One region of the Facivitalis istanbulensis genome, then DNA from elsewhere that is predicted to be linked to it. Evidence: riboswitches for the same ligand, from Rfam matches in the RefSeq annotation. Region 1 holds a riboswitch; each other region holds the start of a gene.
The links. Region 1 has a riboswitch for cobalamin ahead of cobW (cobalamin biosynthesis protein CobW). Riboswitches for the same ligand answer to the same signal wherever they lie in the genome.
Positions count from the first base shown of each region.

Region 2: another riboswitch for cobalamin. It lies ahead of RN629_RS14215 (TonB-dependent receptor plug domain-containing protein); the one in region 1 lies ahead of cobW (cobalamin biosynthesis protein CobW).
Region 3: another riboswitch for cobalamin. It lies ahead of RN629_RS11725 (DUF1852 domain-containing protein); the one in region 1 lies ahead of cobW (cobalamin biosynthesis protein CobW).
Region 4: another riboswitch for cobalamin. It lies ahead of RN629_RS13235 (TonB-dependent receptor); the one in region 1 lies ahead of cobW (cobalamin biosynthesis protein CobW).

Region 1 covers NZ_JAVSCQ010000025.1:49,686-54,575, forward strand. The annotation lists gene cobN (cobaltochelatase subunit CobN) at 1-2,215, opposite strand, end outside; gene cobW (cobalamin biosynthesis protein CobW) at 2,220-3,257, opposite strand; cobalamin riboswitch at 3,438-3,638, opposite strand; gene RN629_RS13845 (HoxN/HupN/NixA family nickel/cobalt transporter) at 3,661-4,731, opposite strand.
Region 2 covers NZ_JAVSCQ010000027.1:22,684-27,573, reverse strand. The annotation lists gene RN629_RS14220 (TonB-dependent receptor) at 1-1,545, opposite strand, end outside; cobalamin riboswitch at 1,722-1,944, shown strand; gene RN629_RS14215 (TonB-dependent receptor plug domain-containing protein) at 2,127-4,076, shown strand; gene RN629_RS14210 (ABC transporter substrate-binding protein) at 4,076-4,890, shown strand, end outside.
Region 3 covers NZ_JAVSCQ010000018.1:58,660-63,549, forward strand. The annotation lists gene prpB (methylisocitrate lyase) at 1-108, shown strand, start outside; gene RN629_RS11720 (methionine synthase) at 178-1,206, opposite strand; gene RN629_RS11725 (DUF1852 domain-containing protein) at 1,236-2,222, opposite strand; cobalamin riboswitch at 2,344-2,565, opposite strand; gene RN629_RS11730 (RNA polymerase sigma factor) at 2,758-3,315, shown strand; gene RN629_RS11735 (FecR family protein) at 3,312-4,181, shown strand; gene RN629_RS11740 (TonB-dependent receptor) at 4,279-4,890, shown strand, end outside.
Region 4 covers NZ_JAVSCQ010000023.1:53,979-58,868, forward strand. The annotation lists gene RN629_RS13235 (TonB-dependent receptor) at 1-1,686, opposite strand, end outside; cobalamin riboswitch at 1,870-2,089, opposite strand; gene RN629_RS13240 (hypothetical protein) at 2,175-2,483, shown strand; gene katG (catalase/peroxidase HPI) at 2,531-4,789, opposite strand.

The DNA.
Region 1 (4,890 bases):
TATACCGCCGGATCAGTTCCTCGGCCAGCTTGATCCCTTGCGTCTGCGCCGCCCGGCTCGGCACCGCGCGGGGATCGATGGCATAGAGGTTGCGGCCCGTGGGCAGCACGTCGGCGCGCCCTCGATAGGGCGATCCCGACGGTCCCGCCGCGACCCGCCGCCCGTTCAGCCCGGCCAGCAAACCGGCCCGCTCCGCCGCGCCCTGCGCGCCCCGGCCGAAGATGTGCAGCCCCTCGCCGAACTGGCTGTCCTTCACGTCACAGACAAAGGCGTCGATCCGGGCCAGCGGATCGTCCGCCCCCGCCAGCCCCAGCGTCTCGCCCAGCCCGACGCTTTCGGCCTCCTCGGCGACCAGCGCCCGCAGCCGGTCGCGGCGCGCAGGGTCGAGGCCATCGGCATTGGCATATTCGTCGAGCAGCGCCTCCAGCCGCCCCAGCCCCGCACCGCCCTCCGCCCGGACCAGCGCCGGGGGGACATGGCCGATCGTGACGGCTCCCAGCCGCCGCTTCGCCTGCGCCGCCTCGCCCGGATCGTTGACGATGAAGGGATAGAGGACCGGCCAGTCGCGGGTCAGCGCCTCGGGCCAGCAGCTATCGGACAAAGCGACGGCCTTGCCCGGCAGCCACTCCAGCGTGCCATGCGCGCCGACATGGACCAGCGCATCGATCCCCTGCGCGCGCAGCCAGAGATAGAAGGCGACGTAGCTGTGGCGCGGACAACGCGAGAGGTCGTGATACGCCTCCGCCCGCGCTTCGCGCCGTCCGCGTTCGGGTTGTAGCGCAACGATCGCCTTGCCGAGCGCGATGGCGGGAAAATGGAAAGCGTCGCCCTCGACCAGCGGATCGTCCCCGACCGCACCCCAGCTTTCGACGAGATCGGCGCGCAAGGCTTCGGGCAGCGTGGCCAGGGCATCGTGATAGGCGGACAGCGGCCATGCGATCCGGTTGTGGATCAGCACCTCGGGCAGACCGGCCTGTGCCTGCACATCGTACCCCGCCGTGCGCAGATCATCGAGAATCGCCTCCGTCGAGGCAAAGCCGTCCAGCCCCACGGCATGCGCCGCCTGCCAGTCCTTGCCCGGATAGGTGGAGAGCAGGATCGCCAGCCGCCGCTCCCCCGCCGGCGTCGCCGCCAGCTTCGCCCAGCCCGCGACCCGATCGGCAACCGCCGCGATCCGGTCCGGCTCGGCGCGGTGGAGGCGCAGGCCATGGTCGAAATCGGGATCGCGCGGCCCCGCCTGCTTGAAGCTGACCACGCCTGCGAACAGCCGTCCGTCGATCTCGGGCAGCACGACATGCATGGCCAGGTCGGCGGGCGACAAGCCCCGTGCCGCGCCCGCCCAGCCTTCGCGATCGCTGGTGGCCAGGGCGATCTGAAACACCGGCACGCCCGCGCCGTCGAGCGGGGTGGTGTCGTCCTCGCCCTTCGCGGAGAAGGCGGTGGCGTTGACGATGGCAACCGGGGCCAGCGCCTTTACCCAGCGCGCGATCCATGGTCCCGCCCCCTCGGCCTTGAGCGAGGGGACGAACAGCGTGACCGGATCGAATCCCCGCTCGACCAGCGCAGCGTGCAGCGCGGCGATCGGCTCCAGATCGGCGGCAACCAGATAGGCGCGGTAGAAGACGATCAGCACGCGCGGCTGCCCGACCGTCAGCATCGCCGCCGCCGGGCACCCCGGCCCCTCCGCCGACCAGCCGCCAACGGGGGCCACCGACCAGCCGCCGTCCCGCGCGACCGGCGTTGCGGACAATGCGGCCAGCGCCATCGCGGCCGCCTGCGCCCCGCCCGCATCGCAGAGCCGGGTCAGCCGTCGCAGCAGCCCATCGTCCACCGTCGACGCCGCCGCCAGCCGCCGGTCCTCACGCCCGTCCGCCGCCAGCACCGCCAGCGCAATGCCCCGCTCGCGCGCCAGCCGCTCGACTTCGCGCAGGCCATAATCCCAATAGGCCGCGCCGCCGATCAGCCGGATCAGGATCGCCTTCGCATGAACCAGGGTCTGCTCGACATAGGTATCGACCGACAGCGGATGGACCAAGGCTGCCAGATTGGCGAGCCGCAACGACCAGCCGAAGCCGGCCGCCCGCCAGCCCGCGGCAAAGGCGCTCAGGTCGCTGTCGGAAAAGGACAGCACCACCACGTCACCGGGGCGCTGCCCCAGATCCTGCGGAACCGCCTGTTCCTCCAGCCCATGGCTCTCGCGAAAGACGAGATGCACGGCGTCAGCCCTTCAGCACGGCCTCGATCGCAGGCCGGTCGATCCGGTCATGCTCGGCGATGACGACCAGATGGGTGCCGCGCGGCTCGCCCGCGCGCCAGGGACGGTCATAGCTGGTCCGCACCCGGCGACCGACCGCCTGCACCAGCAACCGCATCGGCTTGCCCGCGACCGCCGCATAGCCCTTCACGCGCAGGATGTCCTGCTGCTCGGCCAGCGTCTCGATTCGCGCGGCGAGGGCGTCGGGGCTGTCCACCTCGCCCAGCATCACCGAGATGCTGTCGAAATCGTCATGCTCGTGATCGTCCGCGCCGTCATGGTGCGAGGGGCGCGCGGCGAGGTCGTCCTCGGCGGCGGCCTCCAAGCCTAGCACGATCCCGGCGGAGACGATGCCGTCCACCGCCTCGACCATCGGCAGCGGGCGCGGGGCTTCGGCGGCGATGATCGCGCGCGCCTTGGCGACACCCTCCGGCCCCGCCAGATCGGCCTTGGTCAGCAGGACGAGGTCGGCACAGGCAAGCTGGTCCTCGAACACCTCGGACAGCGGGGTTTCATGGTCGAGGCTGGGATCGGCGGCGCGCTGCGCCTCGACCGCGTCCAGATCGGGGGCGAAGCGGCCCGCCGCCACCGCCTCCGCATCGGCCAGCGCCACCACGCCGTCGACCGTGATGCGCGAGCGGATCGCGGGCCAGTCGAACGCCTTGAGCAGCGGCTTGGGCAGCGCCAGGCCCGATGTCTCGATCAGGATATGATCGGGGCGCGGCTCCATCGCCAGCAGCTTTTCGACCGTCGGGATGAAGTCGTCGGCGACGGTGCAGCAGATGCAGCCATTGGCCAGCTCGACGATATTCTCCGCCGGACAGTCGGGGATCGCGCAGGACTGGAGGATATCGCCATCGACGCCCAGCGTGCCGAACTCGTTGACGACGACGGCGAGGCGACGCCCGCCGGCATTGCGGATCAGATGGCTGATGAGCGTCGTCTTCCCCGCGCCCAGAAAGCCGGTGACGATGGTAACGGGCACCTTGGACAGATCGCGCAAAACAAGTCTCCGACGCGCCGGACGAGCGAGAGCGACATCGGGCGGATCGCCGGTCGGGAAAGCGGACGGGCGCGGTCAAATGCGTCCACCTCATGCCCGGCGACCGATGCGGTCCCGACCGCATGGCTTCGTCGCTCTCCGACGGAGAACCGTGCCCCGGCCACCCCCTGGGCCCAGGCAAGAGCGACCATGACGCCGGCAGGTCTCCTGGCTCGCGGGTCGAAGCGAAAGGATGCGGCCTTCCCGGATCGCTCCAGTGGCTGTCCCTCTTGCTGGGACCGGCATCGCTCGCTCACCGCTTACAGTTGCAGGGACAGCCGGGGATTTCCACCCCATTCCCGTTTCAAAGCCCCAGAGGGCACCGGCGCGATCTTCGCGACCTTTCGGCCGCGATGCGCGGCATTTATCCCGCTCCGCCGGGCTTGGCAATTCGTGCTTCCATCGCCGCGAAGCCACGCCAGCGATACAGGAGGAAGCTCGCGCCCCAGCACAGGACGAACAGGCCGACGATCGCGAAGCCCAGCACGTTGAAATGCTCCGACAGCGCACCGGCATAGCGAAACGGCGCGGCGGTCCAGCCAAAGCGATCGGCGAGCAGCGCGGCGGCCTGAATCCCCCCGATGACCAGCGCGACCAATGCGGAAACCAGCGTGATCGTCATGTTGTAGTAGAGCTTTCGCAGCGGGTGGACGAACGCCCATTCATAGGCGCCCAGCATCACCAGCCCATCGGCGGTGTCGATCAGCGCCATGCCCACGGCAAACAGCACCGGAAAGACCAGGATCGCCCCCAGCGACACGCCGTCCGCCGCATGCGCGCCCGACAGGCCCAGGATCGCCACCTCGGTCGCGGTGTCGAAGCCCAGCCCGAACAGAAAGCCGAGCGGGGCCATGTGCCAGCTCCGCCGGATCAGCCGGAACAGCGGGCGGAACAGCCGCGACAGCGGCCCCTGCCCCGAAAACATCATGGCGGCATCGTCCTCCGCCATCGGCTCGCCCCGCGCGACCCGGCGGAAACGGGTCCAGACGTCGCGCAGGATAATGAGGTTCATGATCGCGATGGCGAACAGGAAGCTGGCCGAGACGATGGTGGCGATCGTGCCCCCGCTCTGCCCGAACGCCTCGAAATCGGCGAGCGTGCTGGCGGCGAGCGCCACCGTCGTTGCCGCGATCAGGACGATCGCCGAATGGCCGATCGCGAACCACAGGCCGACCGCGACCGGCCGCTGGCCGTCCTGCATCAGCTTGCGGGTGACATTGTCGATCGCCGCGATGTGATCGGCATCGACCGCATGGCGAAGGCCCAGGCTGTAGGCGAGCAGCGCGGTGCTGAGCATCAGGCCGTTGTGCGCAAACTGCGTCAAGGCCCAGATCCAGGCGGCAACATTGGCAAGGATCAGCGCCGTCATCAACAGCGCGACCCGGCGCCGGATCGGACGACGCAACCGGGCAGGCCCGGCGAGAGAAGAGGACATGAGGGAAAGACAACCCACAGCGCCGTTGGCGACAGGAGCCGGATCGCCGCACGATGCGGTCGGAGATGCGGACCGGACGGGCGCACGCCGGACAATATCCCCGATAGGATCGGCTCCAGGTGAACGTCGCTCTTTTGATACATTATATCCAAGCCATGG
Region 2 (4,890 bases), on a different contig from region 1:
CGCGACATCGCCACGGCTCAGTCCTTCGACATGATTGCCGTAGAGCGAGATTCCGCGCACCGGACGCACCACCAGCCCGACGAACGGCGTCGTCGCGCTCCGGTCATAGGCGGCGGACAGCGTGCCGACATTGGCGACATAGTTGTTGGCGCGGATATTCTGCCGCCGCGCGCCGATGGTCAGCAGGATGGTTTCATCCCATGCGGACAGGACATCGGCGACGGTCACGCCCTTCAGCGTGCTGTCGGACAGGCGCGGGCGGTCGCCGCGCCGTACCGGTGCCTGATACAGCGCCGGGGCGGGCCGATAGAGATTGCCGCCATAGGCCCCGGCAACGGCCGAGAGATATCGCGTCGTATCCTCGTCATACACATTGGCCTGCACGACGAACTGGTGCGCGATCGGCCCGGTGTCGAACTTGGCCCTCAGCCCCGCTTCGGCCACGCGGGCGTCGATGTCCATCTCGTAAAGCTGCGGCGCGGTCTGTGTCCGCCCGTCGCTGCTGGCGATCACGCGCGCGGAGGCGAAGAAGCGATCGACGGTGCTGCGCCGTCCACCGGCGGCGGCGAACAGGGTGATCGCATCGTTGATCTTGTAGTCGACGCGGGCCAGCACGCCATAATCGTCGATATGCGAATATTCCCAGCGCTGCGTCGGATTACGGCGGCCATCGGGCGCATCGGGAATGGCCACCCCGGCCAACGCGAAATAGGGACGCAAGGGGGCGACGAACCGGTCGGTCTGCGCCACGACGTGGAGCGAGGCCCGCAGCCGGCTGCCGCGATAGTCCAGCGCCAGCGCGCCCACGCTGCTATGTTCGTCCTGATGGTCGAAGGGCGTGTTGCCGTCGCGGACCGACGCGATCGCGCGCACGCCCCAGGCCTCTCCGGCACCGAAACGCTGGGCGACATCGGCCTGTGCGCCGAAACGCAGGGCCGAACCATAATCGACCGTGAACCGGCGCAGCCGACCCTCGGCGCTTTTGGGAACGATGTTCACCGTGCCGCCGATCCCGCCATTGGGCGACATGCCGGTGATCGCCGCCGATGGCCCCTTCAGCACCTCGACCCGTTCGGCATAGTCGGTGAAGATGCGAAAGCTGGGGGCGACGCCGAACGTACCGTCGAACGCGATTTCACCGCTGGTGCCTTCGTTGATCGGGAAGCCGCGAATGTAGAAGGTGTCGAACGGCGCGCCGCTGCCCTGCGTCGCGCGGACCGACGGGTCGAGGGCCAGTGCCTCCGACGCGGTATCCGCCTGCCGGTCGAGCATGAACTGTTCGGTATAGCTGGCGATGCTGAACGGGGATTTGGTGATGTCGGTATTGCCGAGCAGGCCGTTGCGCGCGCCGGAGGCGACCTGTCCGCCAGCATAGGGCGGTGGCGGGGCCGCCGGGTCGCGCTGCCCGACGACGATGATCTCGGGCTCCCGGTGCCGCTGATCCGTATTCACCTCAGCGGCGGTGGCAGCCGCATGTTCGACGGACGACGCGTCCGCCGGGGCCGCTGCGACGAAGGCAGCGACCGCCACGAAGATACTCGACATGATTTCCCCCAGGTTGCGTGGGACATCGCCTATGAATGTTGCGAGTGATAGTCAATAGCCCCTATGGCCATGTTCCCTTGGGGCCCTGGGCGGGGCAATTGCGCCGGTCCCATCGGGTTCATATTGGCCAACCGGTCGAATTCGGATACAGGCGATCCGTCGTTCCGGCCAAATCGGGACGACAGATCGCGCCGGTTCCCCGAAAGGGGATGAAAACGGGAATGCGGTGCGGGCGGTGCGAGGCCGCCCCAATCCGCAGCTGTCCCTGCAACTGTGAGCGGCGAGCACGATGCGCATGCACCGGCCGAAAGCGCCGGGCAGCCACTGGGGCAACCTGGGAAGGCGCGCATCGGGCGACGACCCGCGAGCCAGGAGACCTGCCGGCGTGGGTCGCTCAATGCCTGGGTCCAGGGAATGGCCACGGCACGGAACCTTCCGTTCGAGCGACGAAAGCGGCGCGGCCCGGGGCCGCAGACGGCCGTGGGATGGCGGGCACCGCGTTCGCCCGTCCTCGCGCGCCGGCGTTCGCGTGTGCGGACGGCCCCGCCACGTCTTTGCGACTCGACGCGGGGGGAACAGGCATGACCAGGACATTCATATCGCTGCTGACATTGACGCTATCGGGGACGGTCGCCATGCCCGTGATGGCGCAGAGCAATCCGACGCTGCCCACCCGGGATGCCGCCGGGAACGACATCGTCGTGACCGCGTCGCGCTCGGGAGACGGGACCGAGGTGAAGACCCTGCCCGCCTCGGTCACGCTCATCACGAACGAGGATCTGCGGGAACGACAGACGCGCATCGTGTCCGACGTGCTGCGCGACGTGCCCGGCGTCGCGGTCAGCCGGACCGGCGCGATCGGCGGCCAGACCCAGATCCGCATTCGGGGCAGCGAGGGCAACCATGTCCTGGTCCTGATCGACGGCATCAAGGCGTCGGACCCTTATTATGGCGAATTTGACTTCGGCACGTTGATCGCCGACGAGGCGGCGAAGGTCGAGGTGCTGCGCGGGCAGCAATCCTCGCTCTACGGATCGGACGCGATCGGCGGCGTCATCCAGTATATCACGCTGACCGGCCGCGAGGCGCCGGGCCTTTCGGCACGGGCCGAGGGCGGTTCGTTCGGCACCTTCTCCGGAGGCGCGCGGGCGGCGGGCTTCACCGACACGCTCGATTACGCCCTGTCCGGCTCGCTTTATCGGACCGATGGCACACCGACGGCGCGGGGTGGCACCCGCGATATCGGGTCGACCAGCGTCGGGGCCAGCGGCAAGGTCACATGGACGCCGTCCGCCATTTTCAAGCTCACCGGCGTCGGCCGCTACAGCAACACCGCCGCCGACACGAACAACAGCGAGAATGATCCCGCCAGTCCGCGGTTCGGCTATACCGTCGACAGCCCCGGCGTGCGCTTCGTCAACGAGGCGTTTTACGGTCTGGCCCGCGCCGAGCTGGCGCTGGCGGACGGCCGCTGGACCAACGCCCTGACGGGGCAGTTCGCCGACACGACGCGGCGCGGCTACAAGGCCCGGGGCTTCGACTATGGCGACAAGGGACGCCGCTACAAGGGCACGTTCGAGACCAGCTACCGCTTCGGCACCGATCGCATCGTCAACCGGGTGACCGGCGCGGTCGATTTCGAGCGGGAAGAATTCCAGAACACGACGCCATCCTCCTTCGCCTTCCAGGGCCGCCGCTCGACCGACAATTGGGGCTTTGTCGGCCAGTATGAACTGACCGTCGACAATGCCTTCTCGGCGGGCGCGAGCATCCGCCGCGACGAGAATAACCGCTTCGCCGATGCGACGACCTGGCGCGCCCAGGCCGGATACCGCCTGCCCTTCGGCCTGCGCGTGCGGGGCGCCTATGGAACCGGCGTCAAGAATCCGGGCTATTTCGAACTCTATGGCTATGCCGACGGCCGCTATATCGGCAATCCGAACCTGCGGCCCGAAAAGTCGAAAGGATGGGAGGCCGGCGTCGATCAGGACTTCGCCGGCGGCAAGGCGACGATCGGCGCGACCTATTTCGACAGCCAGCTCGAAGACGAGATCTACACGGCCTATCCCGCCCCGGCCTTTATCGCGACGCCGTCGAACCGCACGACGAAATCGCGACAGCATGGCGTCGAGGCGTTCGTGTCGGCGCGACCGATCCCGCAGATCAAGTTCGACCTTGCCTATACCTATCTCCATGCCCGCGAAAACGGGATGGAGGAGGTCCGTCGCCCCAAGCACGTCGCCAGCCTGAACACCACCGTGTTCAGCGCCGACCAGCGGTTCAGCGGCACCCTGACCATGCGGTACAACGGACGCAACACGGACGTCGCCTATACCGATCCGAGCTATGTGCCGGTCCGCGTGTCGATGCAGGAATTCGTCCTGGTCAACCTCAACGCCGACTACAAGCTGACGAACCGGGTCTCGGTGTTCGGCCGCGTCGAGAACCTGTTCGACGAACGCTATGAGGAAGTGTTCAGCTTCGCGACCCCCGGCCGGGCCGCCTATGGCGGGATGCGGGTCCGCTTCTGATGCGGCTCCGGTCGATCCTGCTCGCGCTGACGTTGCCCGTCCTGGCGGGCGGCTGTAGCGGCGGCGGATCGGCCATCCCCGCGCCCCGGCGGCATCCGCTGGCGGTGATGAGCATGAACCAGTGCACCGACCAGCTCGTCCTGGCGCTACTGCCGCCCGAGCGGATCGCCTCGGTCAGCTGGTTGTCGCGCGATCCGGGCAGCTCGGTCATGGCCGCCGCGGCGAAGCGGGTCCGGGTGAATCGCGGGCTGGCCGAAGAGGTGCTGGCGCAGAAGCCGGACCTGGTGATCGCCGGGACCTTCACGACGCCCGCCCTGCGCGGCATGTTGACGCGCCTGCGCTATCCGATGATCGAGGTCGACCATGCGAACAGCATCGACGACATCCGCCGCATCACCCGACAGGTCGCCGCGGCGGTGGACGAGCGCGCGCGTGGCGAGGCGCTGATCGCCAGGATGGACGCGCAGCTGGCGGCGCTGGCCCGCGCCCCGGGGCCCCCGATCAAGGTCGTCGCCTGGGACCGCACCGGCTTCGCGGCCGGACAGGGCACGCTGTATGACATCATTCTTCAGGCGGCGGGCGCGCGCAATCTGGTGCGCGAACCGACGACGCTCAGCTACCGCAAGCCCGATGTCGAGCTCCTGCTGAAGGCCGATCCCCCCTTGCTGGTCCAGGGATCGGTCGCGGCGGACGGGCTGGGACTGGGGGACGATGTGCTGCGCCACCGCGTGGTCCGGCGCCTCTGGGGCCATCGCATCCTGCCGATCGCGCAGGCCTATTATATCTGCGGCACGCCGATGATCGCCGACGCGGC
Region 3 (4,890 bases), on a different contig from region 1:
ATGCAGACGCGGGCCGAACTATACGACGTGATCGGGCTGCACGATTATGAGGCGCTGGATGCCTCGATCGTCCGGACGATCGTTCCCGACGCGTTGCCAAGGCCCTGATGGAACGGGGGAGTGCGGGTGCCGTGACGGACATTCGCACTCCCCGATCGCGCGGTTCTGCCCGGTGGGTCAGGCCGCCAGTTCGCCGCGGACGATCGCTGCCCCGGCGGCCAGGGCCTCCAGCTTGCCGCGCGCGACGGCGCGGGGGAGGGGGGCCATGCCGCAGTTGGTGGCGGGATAGAGCTTGTCGGCATCGACGTACCGCAGCGCCTGGCGCAGCGTGTCGGCGACCTGCTCCGGCGTCTCGACGATGCTGGTGGCCACGTCGATCGCGCCGACCATCACCTTCTTGCCGCGAATGAGTTCGATCAGATCCATCGGAACGCGGGAATTCTGGCATTCGAGCGAGATGATATCGATGCTGGACTTTCGCAGCCTGGGGAAGGTCTGCTCATAGTGCCGCCATTCGGCGCCGAGCGTCTTCTTCCAGTCGGTGTTGGCCTTGATGCCATAGCCATAGCAGATGTGCACGGCGGTTTCGGCCCGGAGCCCTTCGGCCGCTTTTTCCAGCGTCGCGATTCCCCAGTCGTTGGCCTCGTCGAAGAAGACGTTGAATGCGGGCTCGTCGAACTGGATGATGTCGACGCCGACGGCTTCCAATTCCCGGGCTTCCTCATTCAGGATCCTGGCGAATTCCCAGGCCAGCTTCTCGCGGCTCCGGTAATGGGCGTCGTAGAGCGTATCGATCATCGTCATCGGGCCGGGCAGGGTCCATTTGATCGGCTGATCGGTCTGCGCGCGCAGGAAGCGGGCATCCTCGACAAAGACCGGGCGCGGACGCGCGACGGCACCGACGACCGTCGGGACGCTGGCATCATAGCGGTTGCGGATGCGTACTGTCTCGCGCTTCGCGAAATCGACGCCGCTCAGATGCTCGATGAACGTGGTGACGAAATGCTGGCGTGTCTGTTCGCCGTCGCCGATGATCGTGATGCTGGCCTGCCGTTGATCGTCCACCGCCAGGCGCAGCGCGTCCTGCTTGCCCGCGACCAGTTCTTCGCCGTCCAGTTTCCAGGGCGACCAGAGCGTTTCGGGTTGGGCGAGCCAGGACGGCTTTGGCAGGCTGCCCGTGGTCGTCGTCGGCAACAATATCGTCATGATGCAATACCTTGTGTCGTTCGTGCAGATCAGAGGCCGCAGGTCGCGGACCAGCGTTCGAGCATCGCGCCATGCGGCCTGATGAAATGCGCCTCGGCAAATTTCCCCTGCGCGACGGCCAGCCTGCTGCGCTCCTCGCGATCATAGACGATGCGGGTCAGGGAATGGTCCTGATAGTTCAGGCTGGGCCGGTAATGCGCGCTGGCGACCGAATTGGCATTGTATATTTCGGGCCGGTAGATCTTCTGGAAGGTTTCCATCGTGCTGATCGTGCTGGCCAGCTCGATATTGCTATAGTCGTTGAGCAGGTCGCCGATATGGTAGAAGGCCAGGGGCGCAACGCTGTACGGCGGCATGAAATACCGCACCGTCATTCCCATCTTCTCGAAATACTGGTCGGTGCGCGAGAATCTGTCGTTCCTGTACTCGACGCCAAGAATGGGATGGATGTTCGCCGTCCGGTGATAGGTCTCTTTGCTCGATACGCTCAGGCAGATGACCGGGGGCTTTCTGAAATGATCCTGATAGGCGCTGGATTGCAGGAAATGCTTGAACAGATTGCCGTGCAGGTCGCCGAAGCGGTCCGGCGTCCCGCCATCGCCGCCCAGCGCGAGATGGTTCGGCAGCAGGATGCTGAAATCATAATCCCGGACATAGGATGAGAAGTTGTTGCCGACGATCCCGTCGATGCGTTCGCCGTTGCTCCGGTCGATGATGCCCGTGTGCAGGATTTCGATCAGCGGAAAGGATTCGCCCCGTTCGTCGGCGCCGACCCTGATCGCGGCGGAGATGATCCGGAGTTCGACCGTATAGCGATCCCCGGCGGGATTGTCCCAAGGGATCAGTGTGTTGAAGCGGTGGTCGATCATCGCCAACGTCGCCCGAAGATTGTCCTGGCGGCATTCTCCACGGGCCAGATTGGCGAAATTGGTCGTGATGCGCGTGCTGTCGGCGGGACGATAATCCTCGTCGAACGGGATGCTGTGTATCGTGAATGTGAACCCGCTATTCGTCATGACTCACCTGCTTTTGAGGGCAGGGGGCAAGGAAGAGCGCGCAAGGCGTGGACAGGCCCGGAGGGCGTTCGCCCCGGTCCTTGCGTCAAGCGCGATCCACCGGAGGAACCCCCGTCCGAGGAACGTTATGGCGTCGGAGGCAGGTCTCCTGGCTCACGGGTCAACGCGGTGGCTCCGGCCTTCCCGGGCCTCTTGCAAAGCCCCGTGACACGAAATGGAACCGCCGCTCGCCGCTTACAGTTGCGGGGGCAGCGCCGGATTCTGCCCCGAAGGACACCACCGGCTTCCCGTCTTAGCCCCATCGCCATGCCTGGGATGGGGAACCTCGACAAGGCTGGTTCAACACCATCCCGGCCTTGCTGTCAATAAGGATATAAAGATATCTTTATATCCTTATTTGTTGTGTGAGAGGCGCGGCCATCACCGTGCGTGCGTGGCGGTTCCGGCGGAGGATATGCGCCCGCAGCGATTGTCATCCGGCCTTCACGATGCGCCCGTAGAGCGGCCGCCGACACGACTGGTCGGGGAGGGGTAGGTGAGCAGCGCAAAATATCCCGGCTCCACCGCCCATTTCCCGGTGTCCGATCTGGCATCGTCGGTGGCCTGTCCCGATGCCGCGTTGATGCGTGCGCTGCGCAGCTTCATCCACGGACGGGTCGATCAGCACGCCGATGGCGAGGATATCGCGCAGGAAACGCTGCTGCGCCTGCTGGGCTATCCGGCGGCGCGGATCGACAATCTGAAGGCATTGTGTTTCGCGATCGCGCGCAATCTGCTGCTCGACCATCACCGCACCGCCAGCCGGAGGGCACCGGCGGAACTTAATGACGACATGGTCTGTCCGCAGCCGACGGCCGACCATGTCCTGGCATTTCGCCGGGCGGTGGCGATCCTGGCCCAGGCGCTGGACCGGATGCCGCCATTGCGGCGCGAGATCTTCCTGCGAAAGCGGGTCGACGGCGTCAGCACGGCCGATATCGCGCACAGTCTCGACATGAGCGTGGCGGCGGTCGAAAAGCATGTCGTCCGCGCGCTGAACGATCTGCGCACGGCCATGGCGAAGCGTGGCTTCACCATGGACGGTGGCGCATGACTCCCCGGAACGACGCGGCGGGGCGCGAGCCGATGCCGGTCGACGAGTCCGTTTTCTCCAACGCGCTGCATGAGGCGGCGGCGCGCTGCGTCCGCCTGTCCGACGAGCAGGTGCGCGCGCTGCGGCGGCGCCGACGCGGTGTCGCGGCGGGCGGCGGGACGATACTGGCCGTCGCCGCGCTGTTGCTTATGACCCGCGAAGGACCGTCGCCGACGCCCGTAGCGCCCGGGTCATGGGCGCGCACCCTGGCGACCCGCGCGGGCGAGAAAGCCGCGGTGACGCTGGCGGATGGCTCCTCGGTCAGGCTGGACGGGGCGACGCGGGTCCGCATCGTCTATTCCGCCGGCGGACGCAGCGCCCGGCTCCTCGCCGGCCAGGCTTTTTTCGACGTGCGGCACGATCCCTCCCGCCCGTTCGTCGTCCATGCGGGCGGGGCGGACGCGCGGGTGCTCGGTACCGCCTTCGACCTCGGCATGACCCGGCGGCAGGTTTCGCTGGCGGTCTATCGCGGCGCGGTGGGCTTCGACCCCGCCGGATCGCCGCGCGGCGTCGTGGTCCCGGCGGGGTATCGCAGCAATATGCGCAACGGTGTCCCGGAGCGGCCGGTGCGGTTCGATCCGTCGCTGCCCGACTGGCGGGAGGGATGGATCGATACCGCCGGGATGCGGCTCGACGATCTGGTCGAGGTGCTGCGCCGCGAGGGCGATACCCGCGTCGTCATGCCCGGCGAGCCGCTCGCGTCGATGCAGGTCTTCGGGCGCTTCCGTACCGATCGCCCCCAGCAACTGCTGCGCGCCATCGGCGCGGAACTCGGATTCAGGGTGGTCGAGGAGCCGGACGGGATAACGCTGAAGCCCATGCGCTGAACGGCGCTGGTCGCTAAAAAACATTGTCCGGATCGTGCCCGCTGATCCGTCTTCCGCTTGGTGGCGCGCCGATGCGCCGGATTGGGGGACGATCACGATGAAGCGGTTTGGTGGAGCATCTGTATACATCCTGGCGGCGGCGACCTGCGTCGCGCCGGCCGTGGCACAGGGGCAGCCCGCGGGCCCTGCGGCGGGCACTTTTGCTTTCGCGATACCGGCGGGTAGCCTCGCCTCGGCGCTGTCGACCTATTCGAACGTCACGGGCATCCAGGTCGTCGCCTCGCCCGCGCTGATCGGGCAGCGGCAGACACAGGGCGTGACCGGCCGGTATACGCCGCGCGCCGCGCTCGCCGTCCTGCTGCGCGGCACCCGCCTGCGGCCGGTCATGACCGATGGCGTTCTCATCCTGCGGGCCGATGGCGCGGGGCCGCGCCCGCCCGCCGCCCGTGTCGCCGCCGCACCCGTATTCGCGCTGGCCATCGGCGCGGGTGAGCGCGATCCGCTGGGCCATGACGGCGACATCGTCGTCACCGGCTATCGCAGCAGCCTGACGGCGGCACAGGATCTCAAGCGGCGCGCGGTCGGCGCGGAGGACGACATCCTCGCCTCCGACATCGCGGCCTTTCCCGACCTGAACCTCGCCGAATCGCTCCAGCGTGTCCCCGGCATCACGATCACGCGCGATTCGGGCGAGGGCCGCCAGATCGCG
Region 4 (4,890 bases), on a different contig from region 1:
CAGGAACAGCCATTTGGCCCCCGCCTCGACCTGATGGCCGCGCGCATTGCCGAACGAGACCTGGCCCGTCGCCACGGTGGTCAGCGTCGCGAGCGGATCGACGCCCGTGGCATATTGGCCGTAGAAGGACAGGGTCGCGCTCGGCTGATAGACGGTGCCGACACGCCAGGTCGCGTTGCGGAACGTCTTTTCAAAGGCGAACCGATCGGTCCGCGTGCCGCCGGGATAGCTGATCGCCCAGCGCCGCACCTCATCCTCCTCATAGCGGAAACCGCCGACCACCGACCAGTGCCGGCCCAGCGCCACCCGGTCCTCGGCAAACACGGCCAGCGCGGTGGTGCGGGTGCGATAACGCGGCGCGATTCCCTGCGTATCCAGGAAACGGCCGGGCGCGAAGGCGAAGGGATCGACCGCGTCGACCTGCGCATCCGATCCGAAATCATTCTCATGCGTGAAGCGCACCAGATTGGCGTCGATGCCCAGGACCAGCGCATTGGTGATCCCCGGTGCCAGACCGCTGCGCCACGTCACGCTCGCCTGATCGCCCCATTGCTGCTGGTCGTGGCGAATGCCGTAATTGCTGCTCCGCCGGACCGTGCCGGGCGTCCCCGCCGACCCGTCCGCGCACTGTCCGGTCCGCGCGACCCAGCAATAGCTTTCCAGATTGCGCCAGAAGCGATCGCTGGTCAGGTAATAGGCCAGGTTGGACACGCTGATCGCGCTGCTCGGCGTCCAGTCGATCTGGAGCGAGGCGCGATCGTCGACGAAGCGCATCCGCGCATCCTCGACATTATAGTTCCGGTCGCGCACCCGCAGGTCCAGCCGGCCGTCGATCAAGGGTGTACCGAAAGAGCCGGTCGGCCGCTGGTTGCCATGATCGCCTCGCAGCGTCACCACCAATGTGGGGTCCGGGGTCCAGCGCAGCGTGCCCGACAGGGCGAAGCTGCGCGAACCGCCCCGGTCGACATAGCCGTCCGACCGCCGGTAACTGGCGTCGAACCGATAGGCCAGGCTTTCGCTCGCCGGACCGCCGATGCCCGCCGCCGCGCGGAAACTGTCCTGCGCGCCATAGCCGATCTCGGCCTGCCCTTCGATACGCTCCGTGTCGGGCTTGCGCATCACGACATTGACCGCGCCGCCCAGCGCGCCCTGGCCGTACAGCACCGACGCCGGACCGCTCAGCACGTCGATCCGCTCGATCATCCACGGATCGGTCGGGAAGGTGATCGTTCCCGCCGCCGGGAACAGTCGCACCCCGTCGATCAGTTGCAGCACCGACCCCTGGCCGGAAAAGCCGCGCGCCGCCAGCGCGGTGCCGCCATTGCCCGGATTGGCGACGCTCGACAGGCCCGGGGCGCGGGTCGTCGCCTCGACGATCGACTGGTCGCCACGCGCGCGGATCATCGCTCCGTCGAGCGACGCGATGCTGGCGGGCGTTTCCAGCGGGGTCAGCCCCAGGCGGCTGGCGGTCGCATTGGGCTGGTCCATCGCCTGCTTCTCACGCGCGCCGATCACCAGGATCGTGCCGTCGCCCTGACCGCTCTCCGCGCGCTGCGTCTCGCCCGCGCGATCATCGTGCGGCTGGACCGCCACCGCTGCCGTCCCCGGCACGCCGGCGCCCAGCGCCAGCGCAAGTCCTCCGCACAGCCTCAACGGAACCGCGCTGATAATGTTATGATATATCATTTTAATGCCTATAGCGTCTTGTCGCGAACAAGCCGAGTGCCTTCCGTCCGTCGCCGGACAGCCGGGTGCCATGCGCACGATCGACGCGATTTTCCGCACTCGCCATGGCCCCCCATGCGCCTCCGCCACCTTGGGCGTCGCTCGTCGGAAAAGACCTAGCCTCGACCACCCCCTGGGCCGGGCATGAGCGACCTGACGCCGGCAGGTCTCCTGGCTCACGGGTCGACACGGGCTGAACGCCTTCCCAGCTTGCGCCAGTGGCCGGGACGGCATTCACCGTCCCCCGTTCATCCGCTCACCGCTTACAGTTGCAGGGACAGCCCCGGATTCGGGAAGTCGCCTCCCCTCACCGCGTTCCCATTTCATCTCCTTTATGGGGAGAACCGGCGCGATCATGGCCGGAATATTCCGGCCGCGAACTGACTGAAAGATTTGCGCGGGGCCGTCAAGGCGATGCCGCACCGCGCGGTTTCGCGCTATCAGCGGGCATGGCACGCAAGACCCGCTACCTGACCGCGACCATGGCGGACGGCTATGTGAAGACGATCGGCCCGACCGCCGCGCCCTTCACCCATTATTGGCGGATCGTCGCCGACCTGGGCGATGGACGCACCGAGGTGTTCTGGGGCCATGCCAAGTCGCGCAAGGACGCGGGTAGCAAGGATGCCGCCATGGCCGAGGCGGTGCGCCAGCGCGGTTGGGCGGGCTATGCGTTCGAGGTCGTCGAACTGGTGGAATCGACCGAGCCGCCCCGAACGGAGGCGACCCGGTCGCGAACGACGTCACGGCGACGCTGACATCCCCGTCACGGCCCGGCGGGATGGACCCGCCGGGCCGTCCGGGATCAGAAGCGATCCGCGTTCATCACCTTCGTCCAGGCGGCGACGAAATCGGTCACGAACTTCTGCTTGGCGTCGTCGGAGGCATAGACCTCCGCCACCGCGCGCAGTTCGGAATTGGAACCGAAGATCAGGTCGACCGGCGTCGCGGTCCAGCGGGCCGCCCCCGTCGCGCGATCCTTGCCCTCATACAGGCCCGGCGTCGCCGCCTTGCTCCACACCGTATCCATCGTCAGCAGATTGACGAAGAAATCGTTGCTGAGCGTTCCCGGCCGGGTGGTCAGCACGCCATTCTTCGACCCGCCGCTGTTCGCGCCGAGCACGCGCATCCCGCCGACCAGCACGGTCATCTCGGGCACGGTCAGGTCGAGCGAATCGGCCTTGTCGACCAACGCCACGGGGCCGCTGACCTCCGCCTTGGGTCCGTAATAGTTACGGAAGCCATCGGCGACCGGCTCCAGACGCGCGAAGGACGCGACATCCGTCTGCGCCTGCACCGCGTCGACGCGACCGGGCCGGAACGGGATGTGCACGGCCATGCCGCCGCGCTGCGCCGCCTGCTCGACCGCCGCATTGCCGCCCAGCACGATCAGGTCGGCCATCGACACCTGCCGCCCGCTCTTCGCGAAGTCCTGGCGGACCGCGTCCAGCTTGGCGAGCACCATCTTCAGCTCGGCCGGATCGTTGACCGCCCAGCCCTGCTGCGGATCGAGCCGCACCCGCGCGCCATTCGCCCCACCGCGCATATCGGTGCTGCGGAAGGTCGAGGCCGACGCCCAGGCGGCACGGATCAGCGCCGGACCCGACAGGCCCGAGCCCAGGACCATCGTCTTCAACCGGGCCTGATCCTCCTCGCCGATCGGCGCGAAGCTCGCGGCGGGCAGCGGATCCTGCCACTTATAGGTCTCGCTCGGCACCTCATTGCCCAGATAGCGGGCGCGCGGGCCGAGATCGCGATGGGTCAGCTTGAACCAGGCGCGGGCGAAGGCCTTGCTGAACAGCTCGGGATTCTTCTGCCAGCTGACCAGGATCTTGTGGAAGCCGGGATCGTCCTTCAGCGCGATGTCGGTGGTGAACATGATCGGCGCGTGACGCAGGCCCGGCACATGCGCGTCGGGCACCAGATTCGCGGCGGCACCGCCCGGCGGAACCCACTGGGTCGCGCCCGCCGGGCTCTTGACCTTCACCCAGTCATAATTGAGCAGATTGTCGATATACTGGGTGGTGAACTTGGTCGGCTCCGCCGACCAGGCGCCTTCCAGGCCCGAGGTGATCGTGTCCTCGGCATTGCCCTTGCCGCACTTGTTGGCCCAGCCCAGGCCCTGCTGCTCGATCGCGCCGACCGTCGGCGCGGCCCCCAGACACTTGTCCGCGGGATGCGCGCCATGCGCCTTGCCGAAAGTATGCCCGCCCGCGATCAGCGCCAGCGTCTCCTCGTCGTCCATCGCCATGTTGCCAAAGGCGCGACGGATATCGGCGGCAGCGCCGATCGGATCGTGATTGCCGCCCGGTCCTTCCGGGTTGACATAGATGAGGCCCATGGTGGTAGCGGCCAGCGGCCCCTTGAGCGTCCCGTCCGGATTGGTGCGCTCGCTGCCCATCATCTTGAGCTCAGGGCCCCAGAAGACGACATCCGGCTGCCATGCGTCGACACGACCGCCGGCGAAGCCGACCGTCTTGAAGCCCATATCCTCCAGCGCGACATTGCCGCTGAGGACCATCAGGTCGCCCCAGCTCAGCTTGCGGCCATATTTCTGCTTGATCGGCCACACGAGTCGCCGCGCCTTGTCCAGGCTGACATTGTCGGGCCAGCTATTCAGCGGATCGAACCGCTGCTCGCCACCGTCCGAACCGCCCCGGCCGTCGCCCGCGCGATAGGTCCCCGCGCTGTGCCAGGCCATGCGGATGAAGAAGGGTCCGTAATTGCCATAATCGGCCGGCCACCAGGGCTGCGACGTGTGCAGCACGCGGCGAATGTCAGCCTTGACCGCGGCGAGGTCCAGACTGTTGAATTCCTTCACATAATCATAGTCCGCGCCATAAGGATTGGCGCGCGTGTCCTCATGCTGGCGGAGCGCGGTCAGGTCAAGGCGGCTGGGCCACCAGTCGCGATTGGTCATCCCGCCGGGCCGCCCCATCGCCGCTGCGGGAGAATCCTGCGCGGCAGCCTTGGCCGCCGGAGCAGGTTTCGGATGATCCGTTTGCGATGATGGCGACACGAGCGCCGCCATCATCGCAAACAGGGAAACAGGTGCAATCGACATAAACCCCCTTTGGACTGCCGTTGATCTCGGCGTCTGCATAGAGGGTCGAGGCTGGCCGGTGAAAACGGTTAGAGTGGTTACTGTGATCGGTTCTGTGATCG